One region of the Leptolyngbya sp. CCNP1308 genome, then DNA from elsewhere that is predicted to be linked to it. Evidence: riboswitches for the same ligand, from Rfam matches in the RefSeq annotation. Region 1 holds a riboswitch; the other holds the start of a gene.
What was found. A riboswitch is a leader RNA that binds a small molecule or an ion and turns the genes downstream of it on or off. The one in region 1 is predicted to bind cobalamin.

Region 1 (4,208 bases):
TCGCCCGGAGCCAGGCCGTGGTGGTATTGCTCGTTGTGCAGCACTTCGCCGTGAACGGTGACAATACTGTTGTAGGCGCAGGCCATGCCCTGACCGATGATCACCTGCTCCATGGCGGCCCGCACCTGAGCTTCGGTGGTGGCCCCTTGGGTGGCAGCCATACCGGCTTTGTGGGCAGCCACAGAAACCGCCGCCGCTTGTCTGATTTGGTCGAGGGCGTAATCGTCGTGGTGCAGCCGCAGGGTCACGAGGGCTTCAATCAGGGATTGGCTCGGCTCTGGATTGGCGGCAGCTTGGCGGGGCAACGTTGCCGCTTCAGCCCGTTTGGCCTCTAAATCTTGGTAAGGATAGGCGGCGTCAGCCCCGATTTCAGCGGCGATCGCATCTCGGCTAGGGCTCGGCCCGTGCCACAGGGCGGCTTCGGGGGAGGTGTCATCCATAAACAGCGTCAGCCGCCCCCCGGCGAGATGGATGGCGGCGTTGGCCAGGGGCAGCCCCGCAAAATACAAAAAATGGCTGTTGGCCCGAAAGGGATAGGTGTTGGCCGGAAAGTTGCGCGACACCGCCCGCCCCGACTCCAGCACCACCGGCCCAGGATAGATCTCAGCTAGGCGATCGCGGCGGTGCTGCAGCACCGCAGCCAGCGGTAACGGGTTGGTCTGAGGGGGCATAGACAACCAAAGCCGACGACTTCTTTAGTCTGCCACAGCCCACCAGCCCTGGAGAGCTGGCAAGATTGACAATCTAAATCTAGCGTTAACCCTCCGTTGCCCGCCGTTAACCCCAAAGCGGAGAAACATCCCCTAAAATAAAACCAATAAATTATTTTTTTGTGAATTTCCCGTTCAAAATTCAGTTCAAATGAACTATGTTGGATCTATAACGGCTAGCCTATTTCAGGTGCAGCGCTATGGCTTCCTTAACGATTCGGCCAGGGTCACGGGTTCGCCTCAAAGGTCAAGATGACCATGTCCCCGATTTTGTAGTAGTGCGGTGCGATCGCGATCGCTGCTGGGTACGCCAGGAAGGCTGGGCACCAGGCACTGAGATTAATGTCAGCTTCAAACAGCTCTGGGTGCCGCCTGAAGCGGGCTCAACCCTCACCGTGGCGCTGGCCAAGCAGGTCAAAGCCTCGGGGTTGCTCGCTGGCCACGGCGACTACCGCGCTGGAGCCAATGTGGTCTATATGGATGCCTACCGCCGCCGTCAGGCTCCCCACGGGCATTAGCCTGACCATCTAATGGCCCTACAAATCGCAACGATTTGTTGCCGATCGCTTCGCCTCTGAGGTGTTAGGATGCAGCTCTGTCGGTTTTAGCGGGGGTCAGCCGCTAAAGGAAACGGGGAAAGCGCAGCGCAAATCTGCCACTGTCCCGCAGCTGTGAGGCGATTTTAGATTTTAGATTGGCGATTTTGGATAGACATGTATCCAAAATCTAAAACCCAAAATCCAAAATTCTCCGAGTCAGAACGCCCGCCGATGGATGCCCACTTCATATCCATCTGCGAGGTGCAGATGACTAATAGTCTTTGGTTTGCCCTAGAGCGCTGGCGCTCTGGGTCACAGCTTTTAGCCGTTTTTAGCCGCGCAGGGTAATGGCCATGCGCGTACAAGATACGGTTTGGCAGGGCTGCTTTGGCGACTGGCAGCCGCTGTTTATTCGAGAATACTGGCTGCCCCTGGGCCATCTGGCTTGGCAGGGGTTTCTTGAGCATGGTCACGGCATGGTGGTCTGCGAAATCCACGGCGTCACCGCCACGGTGGACTGGAGCCGCACGGCGGTGCCCTACACCGCCCGCTTTGTGCCCCAGGCCGAACTGGCGACCTGCTGGCAAGATCTGAACCTAGCTGCCGATCAGCGACCAGCGGTAGAAAATGCCGTCGCCACCTACGACCCGGCGCAGGACGCCATGCTGCTGCTGCTGGGTGACTCGCAGCCCCATATCTCTTGCTTAAAGGGCTGGGCGGTGCCGCCGCCGGATTGCTCTCGCCAAATGGGCAATCGCCAGGCCGAGTTTACCGTTACTCCCAAATCCTAATTTCTCGGTGTTGTCAGCCGCTCAAGCTTCGGGGCTGGCTGGCGACCCTATTCACCTATGGTTTGAACCCAATGACCCAACCGACGTTATTTGTCTGCGCCCTGTGCAAATTCCCCGCCGCTGAATCTAGCGCGGGCGACACCCCTGGGGGACAGCACCTGATCGACCAGCTCACCGACTGCCTAAAAGCCGAAACCGGCCAGGGCGAAATCGCCCTTCAGCCGGTGCGCTGTATGGCCGCTTGCGATCGCGCCTGCAACGTCGCCCTCAGTGCCCCCGGCAAGCTCACGTTTATTTTCAACGATCTGTCGCCTAGCCAGTCGGCCCCCGACCTGGCGGAGTTTTGTCGCCAGTACGCTGCCTCAGCGAATGGCAAGGTGCCCTACGGGCTGCGATCGCCCGCCATCAAAAAAGCTACCGCCTACGTCCTTCCGCCTTTGGTAGCTGGGGAGGTGGAAGCTGCGATCGCCCGATAACTCATCAACTCAGCCATTCCCAGCCGTCCCTTGCTCCTGTGGAGATGCTCCGTTTAGGGAACGGTTGGGAATAACGACACTCACACCACGATTTCAAACTCTAGCCCGAAGTCCTGCGCCAGAAGACAGGTCTGGTGGTCGGTAATATTTGTGTCGCTCAGCTCCAGATTGTAGAAGTTCACCGTGGGATGGCAAAAGTATGGCCCCGCGTGCCAGGTGCCTACCTCTAGCTTGATAAAGCCGTTGCCGGGGATGTAAAAGGCGCGGATTTGGCTGGGGTCGGGCTGGTCGGCAGCGCTGGGAGGGGCGACTGCCATAAACCAATCTTTGCCCTCCAGCGCCCCTAGGCACTGGGTGCAGCGCTGGTGCCGGGTGATGGCGCGAAACCGGGTGCCCCTGTTCATCAGCGTCATTATATAAAAGCGGGGAATGCCGCGATCGAGCTGGAGCTGGGCATCGCTGGGGCCAAAGACGGCACCATCGGCACGGGGGAAAATCACCTGGCCGAAGGCGGCAAAATTCTCTGAGGTAGCGGGCTGCGCTGTGAGCTGTTGCAGGGTGAGGGGTGGAGCCATCAGTGTGTGATACGGGAAGTGTGAGCGCTGCATGCCTAGGGTTGGCTGTCGCCATGCTTAAATGATGCCTCCAGATTTTGGTGGCCGCTGACGATTTTTAGAGTTTCGATGCCCTCTGCAATTGAGCGCTAGAAGATCGCCCCTCCCAGGAAGCGACGTGGCTGACTCTTCGATGGATAGATTCCAGCCAACTGTCGTTTGCTACAACCGAACCACGCCTAGCTTGCTCCTCTTTTCCTGAGAAACGGGGCTGGGTACCCCGACGGCGGGCCTATCTTCACCAGCGGTGAAGCTGGGTTCGCCATTCACGAAGCTGGCCTCGATCGCCACGAAGCTGGCCTCGCCCCCAGGCAGCTGGGTTCGCCGTGGACGAGGCTGGGTTCACCGCTGACGCAGCTGGGTTCGCCATTTACGCAGCTGGGTTCACATAAAGGGCAGCTGGGTTCGCACCTGGCGGAGTCGGCTGCGATGTGGGGCGTGGATGCCTGGGCGCGATCGCTATTCTGGGATGACCGTAACCCATCGGCCTGGTAGGATTGACCAAACTTTTGACAAATCTTCTATGGCAGATATTCAGGTGGCGATCGCCGGAACCGATGCCGTTGCCGCAACGGAAGCGCTCTTGGCCCTTGAGGGTATTTCTGGAACCTATACGGTTGACGGTGAAACCGACAAGGAGGGCATTCTCATCACCATCGCCACGATTGTTGGCCTGGTAGGGGGCACCCTGCCTGATGACTGTCGCCAATTCGCCCGTTGGGATTGAAAACAGCTGGAAAAACTATCTGCGCCCTATGCCTGATATAGGCACATCTCTGTGCCCCCCCGCCAGATATTGAAGCGATTCCCGAATTTGGCTGGCTCTGCTGTAGTAATGCCATAATCCCCGGTAGCCCCTGTGGATTTTCTCCTGCTGTGCGCCCTCCGAGTGGTTTACCGCCCAGCGTTGTCGATGTCGCCCCATCCCCTCGTCCGTCGCATCCTCGAATAGCAAATTTTGAATTATCACCCCTATGACCCACGACGAGCTATTGCAGATTATCGAGAAAGCCGCTGCGGATGGGGCGACAGAACTTGACCTCTCAGGCAATGATCTCACCAAATTGCCCGCCAAAAT
Region 2 (4,208 bases), on a different contig from region 1:
TTGAGGTGGTGCCCTGCGACACGTTCATCACCGAAGCCACCTTTGGTCTGCCGATTTACCGATGGGAAAGCGGTGCCGAAACCACCCGCCAGATCTACGACTGGTGGCAAGGCGATCCTGAGCGCCCGTCGATTCTGTTTTGCTATGCCTTTGGCAAGGCCCAGCGAGTGCTGAGTGAGCTGGTTAAGCTGACTGATCGGCCCGTCTACGTCCACGGCGCAATTCATGTGCTGACCGAGATTTACCGCCAGCAGGGTGTGGCGATGGTGCCGACGATTTGCACGTCAGAAATACCTCGTACCCACAAATTTACGGGCGATCTGGTGCTGGCCCCGCCCTCGGGCCACCGCTCTAGCTGGATGAAGCGGTTTAAACATCCCCAAACCGCCTTTGCCTCGGGGTGGATGGCGGTGCGGGGGGCGCGGCGGCGGCGCGGCTACGAGCGCGGTTTTGTGCTCTCTGACCACGCCGACTGGCCAGGGCTGATTCAAACGGTGAAAGATACTGGGGCCAAAACGGTGTACGTTACCCATGGCCAGTCAGACGTGGTGTCGCGCTATCTGCAAGAATCGTTAAACCTAGCGGCCATGCCCCTAGACACGCTGTTTGAGGGAGAGGGGGATATCTAATGGAAGCAACATCCTGGCTAGACGCAGCGATGGGCGGATTGGCCCTGCTAATTTTGCTGGGAGGTCTGTGGATGCTCTTGAGCGGCGTGAGCGACATGGATCGCTGAGCTTTTCGCTGCACCAGAGCGCAGGGCGGCGGCGTAGGTGATCAGTTTGCTGATGCCGTAGACCACGGTAATGGTGAACAACCCCCCGGCAACCCAGCCCTGAACTTGCTGGGCAATCCACAGCAGGGCGAGGATGAGGGCGATCGCATCTAACACCAGCACACCGAGGCGCGATCGCCAGCCCGCCGCCTGAATCGGCTGCAAACTGGAGATCTCTAGCCGAATCTTAGCCATCAGGTTAAAGCCCATTACGCTCAGCATAATCACCGCCATGCCGCTGCCTAAATAGCCTGCCGCCGCCCCATAAAACCCTGCCAGCTGACCCACGACAGCCCAAACGACGACCCGGCCAAAGGACTGCAACCGAGGATCGCTCCAGCGTTGCCCCACAATCTGAACATGACGTAGATCGACCCTGGCCATATGGGCCTGCTCAAAAATGCCGACCAACAACGCCAGAGCCAGCAGACGATAGGGCCAGGGATGGGGCTGCACCGCCTGGTACAGCAATCCCACGGCTGCGGGCATAAACAGGGCCGCCGCCCAAGCAGGAGATAGGGTCATAGGGAATGCACCGCTGGCTCAACCAAACGGCTTAAGCATACCGCTCCCTCAAGCATTTATGCCTAGGCCCCTGTGCCTATTTCATAACAGGCTCAGCCCCAAGCAGAAATAGGGCAGAATTTAGCCCATTTAGACCCTCAATCGCCTTCCCGGCAGTCTAACCATAGCCCCTCCAGAGAGGCCCTTAAAGGATGGTTACGACTGTGGCCTGGGTCTGTGGTCAACCCCTAAGCTGAAGGAGTCTATTCCAGGATTCGCCATGACCCAGCCCACCCCCATCGCCGACATTGCTTCCGCTGCGGATCTCTTGCAGGTCTATGCCTCTGGGCAGCGTAACTTTAGCAGCATCATTTTGTCAGAGGTTGACCTGAGCGGGGCCGACCTTAAGGGGGCCGACCTCAGCTATGCCGACCTCAGCGGCAGTACCCTGCGCCAGGCCAATCTGCGGGGAGCCGACCTCAGCTACGCCAACCTGGCCGAAGCCGACCTCACCGGAGCCGACCTGCGGGGGGCGATGCTCATTGGCACCAATCTCAAAACGGCCAATCTGAGCGGAGCCACCCTCGCCACTGCCGATTACGACCCTGAGGAAACCCATTTTCCCCAGGGGTTTGACCCGGTGCAGCAGGGTCTAAAGCGCGATCGCTAGCAACTATAGCCGTAGCCCTCACCCTTAGGATGTTCTTAGACGGGCAGCAGGGTATTGACCAGCGTGGTCGCTAAAAACGCAGCGCCAATACCGCAAATCACCAGGCCGGCCCGCTGCATAAACAGCGCTGTAGATCCCTGCTTAAGCTGCCGCCCAAAGAAAAAGGCCGCCATTGCGATGCCCATCTGTACGGTTGTGAAGCCAGCTAGGTAGGCCGCCAGGGGCATGGCCCCAGCTCCGAAGATGGCTTCGCCGTAGGCATACCCGTGAAACAGCCCCGCTAGGGCCGCCAATCCTGTAATGACAATACTCTGGGGCCGATCTCTGAGCGCCAGCAGTACACCAAACCCCAGCACCGACCCAGAAATTACTAGCTCCGCTGCCGGTAGCGTGACACCAGTCAAGTGCAGCCCCGCCCCGGCCATGGCCGCCAGCACAAAGACCATGGGGATCACAATGCCCCAGGCGCTAACTGCTGCCAGCAGCCCCACCGCCACCACAAAGGCTAGGTGGTCGAGGCCAATCACGGGGTGGGCTAGACCCGATACAAAGCCTTCAATAGGGGAGGTAGGCAACTCGCCCCCCATGGCGTGGTGGGCCAAACTGGGCAGGGGCAGCAGCAGCAGGGCGGCGATCGCGCCCCCGATGCCACGCCCTAGCAGCTTCCGTGAAAAACCAGCCGTAATTGATTTCAAGGCAGCCAATCGATAATTCATCCGTACCTCGCAGACGAAGAAAGAACAGGGGAAATTAGATGGGCGATCGGCGGGCGTTCTGGCTCAGCTATTTTGGTGTTCGGCGAGATACCTCGCCGAACACCAAAATAGCCTCACAGCTGCGGGACAGCGGCAGTCTTGCACTGCACTTTCCCCGTTGCCTCCAGTGGCTGATCCCCACCGGAACCGACAGCGCCCAAGCATCATAGCACCGGGCTAATCCGCCTTTCCCCTTAGGTTCACCAATAGTCACCCCCCTCCCCCATCTCCCTCACCTTTCCACTTACTTCACCTTCCCCATCTCCCTTGCCTTCCCCATCTCCCCCATACGCTACCATCAGGCAAACTGCCACCTCTGCCCCCAATGGTTTCCTCGTCACGTCTAGCCCGACAAAAAGAAATTATTGAAGTAGTGCTCGGCAACGGCTGGGACTATATGCGGCGGTTGCTGGTGGGCGGCAAAGCCGACGAGCCCGAGATTCCGCCCCCGGCAGTGCTGCGCAATATTTTGACTGACCTGGGGCCGGTCTACGTCAAGCTGGGGCAGCTGTTGAGCACCCGTCCCGACCTCATGCCCCCGGCCTACATCGAAGAACTCAGCAGCCTGCAAAGCACTGTCCCCCCCGTAGACCCCAAGGAGATTGAGGCTCACATTCGCCAGCACCTGGGGCGGCCCCCGGAGGAGCTATTTGAGCGGCTAGACTACCGGGCGATCGCCGCCGGTTCCATTGCCCAAACCCATAAAGCCGTGCTCAAGGATGGCCGCCAAGTCGCTCTTAAGGTGCAGCGCCCCGGCATCGAGCGCCAGGTCGAGCGCGACATGACCTTAATTCGCGATATTGCCCGGCTGGTGTCGGCGACCCAGTTTGGCCAGCGCTACAACGTGGTCGATTTAGCAGAAGAATTTGCCGACGCCCTCAACGCCGAACTCGACTTCACCACCGAGGCCGCCTACACCGATCAGCTGCGGCGCAACCTGTCTAAAAGCACCTGGTATGACGCTAGCCAGCTGATCGTGCCACAGATCTATTGGGATCTGACCAATACCAAGATTATGACCATGGAGTGGCTGGAGGGCACCCCCCTGCTCAAGGCCAACCTGATGGCTGAAGACGTCCACAGCAGCACTATTGGCCTGCGGGCGGCGGCCACTACGCTGCTGTTTCGCGCGTTCTTTAAGCAGTATTTTGTCGATGGGTTTTTCCACGCCGACCCCCACCCCGGCAATATCTTTTACCTCACTGATGGCCGGGTGGCCCTGCTCGACTGCGGCATGATGGGCCATATGGATCCGCGCACCCGCAATACCATGACCGAAATGGTGTTGGCGATCGTCAACTGCGACGCCCAGCGCTGCACCCAGCTCACCCTCCAGCTGGCCGAACCCCTCAAGCCCGTGAACCTGGCTCGGTTAGAGAGCGACTACACCCGCCTGCTGGGCCGCTACTATGGCCTCAGTTTGGAGCAGATCAACACCGCCGAAATTTTTGGCGAAATTCTGGCGGCGGGCATTCGCAATAACCTGCGCTGGCCCGCTAATGTG

Region 2: another riboswitch for cobalamin. It lies ahead of VB780_RS24415 (HupE/UreJ family protein); the one in region 1 lies ahead of VB780_RS27435 (hypothetical protein).

What each region holds. Positions count from the first base shown of each region.
Region 1 covers NZ_JAYGIH010000107.1:58,272-62,479, reverse strand. Annotated here, with positions in the region: gene VB780_RS27445 (aminopeptidase P family protein) at 1-671, opposite strand, end outside; gene VB780_RS27440 (hypothetical protein) at 911-1,228, shown strand; cobalamin riboswitch at 1,293-1,497, shown strand; gene VB780_RS27435 (hypothetical protein) at 1,603-2,040, shown strand; gene VB780_RS27430 (DUF1636 domain-containing protein) at 2,112-2,516, shown strand; gene VB780_RS27425 (ureidoglycolate lyase) at 2,597-3,091, opposite strand; gene VB780_RS27420 (hypothetical protein) at 3,654-3,857, shown strand; gene VB780_RS27415 (COR domain-containing protein) at 4,105-4,208, shown strand, end outside.
Region 2 covers NZ_JAYGIH010000081.1:9,542-13,749, forward strand. Annotated here, with positions in the region: gene VB780_RS24400 (ligase-associated DNA damage response exonuclease) at 1-629, shown strand, start outside; gene VB780_RS24405 (hypothetical protein) at 677-1,300, opposite strand; gene VB780_RS24410 (pentapeptide repeat-containing protein) at 1,560-1,949, shown strand; gene VB780_RS24415 (HupE/UreJ family protein) at 1,985-2,644, opposite strand; cobalamin riboswitch at 2,696-2,871, opposite strand; gene VB780_RS24420 (AarF/ABC1/UbiB kinase family protein) at 3,030-4,208, shown strand, end outside.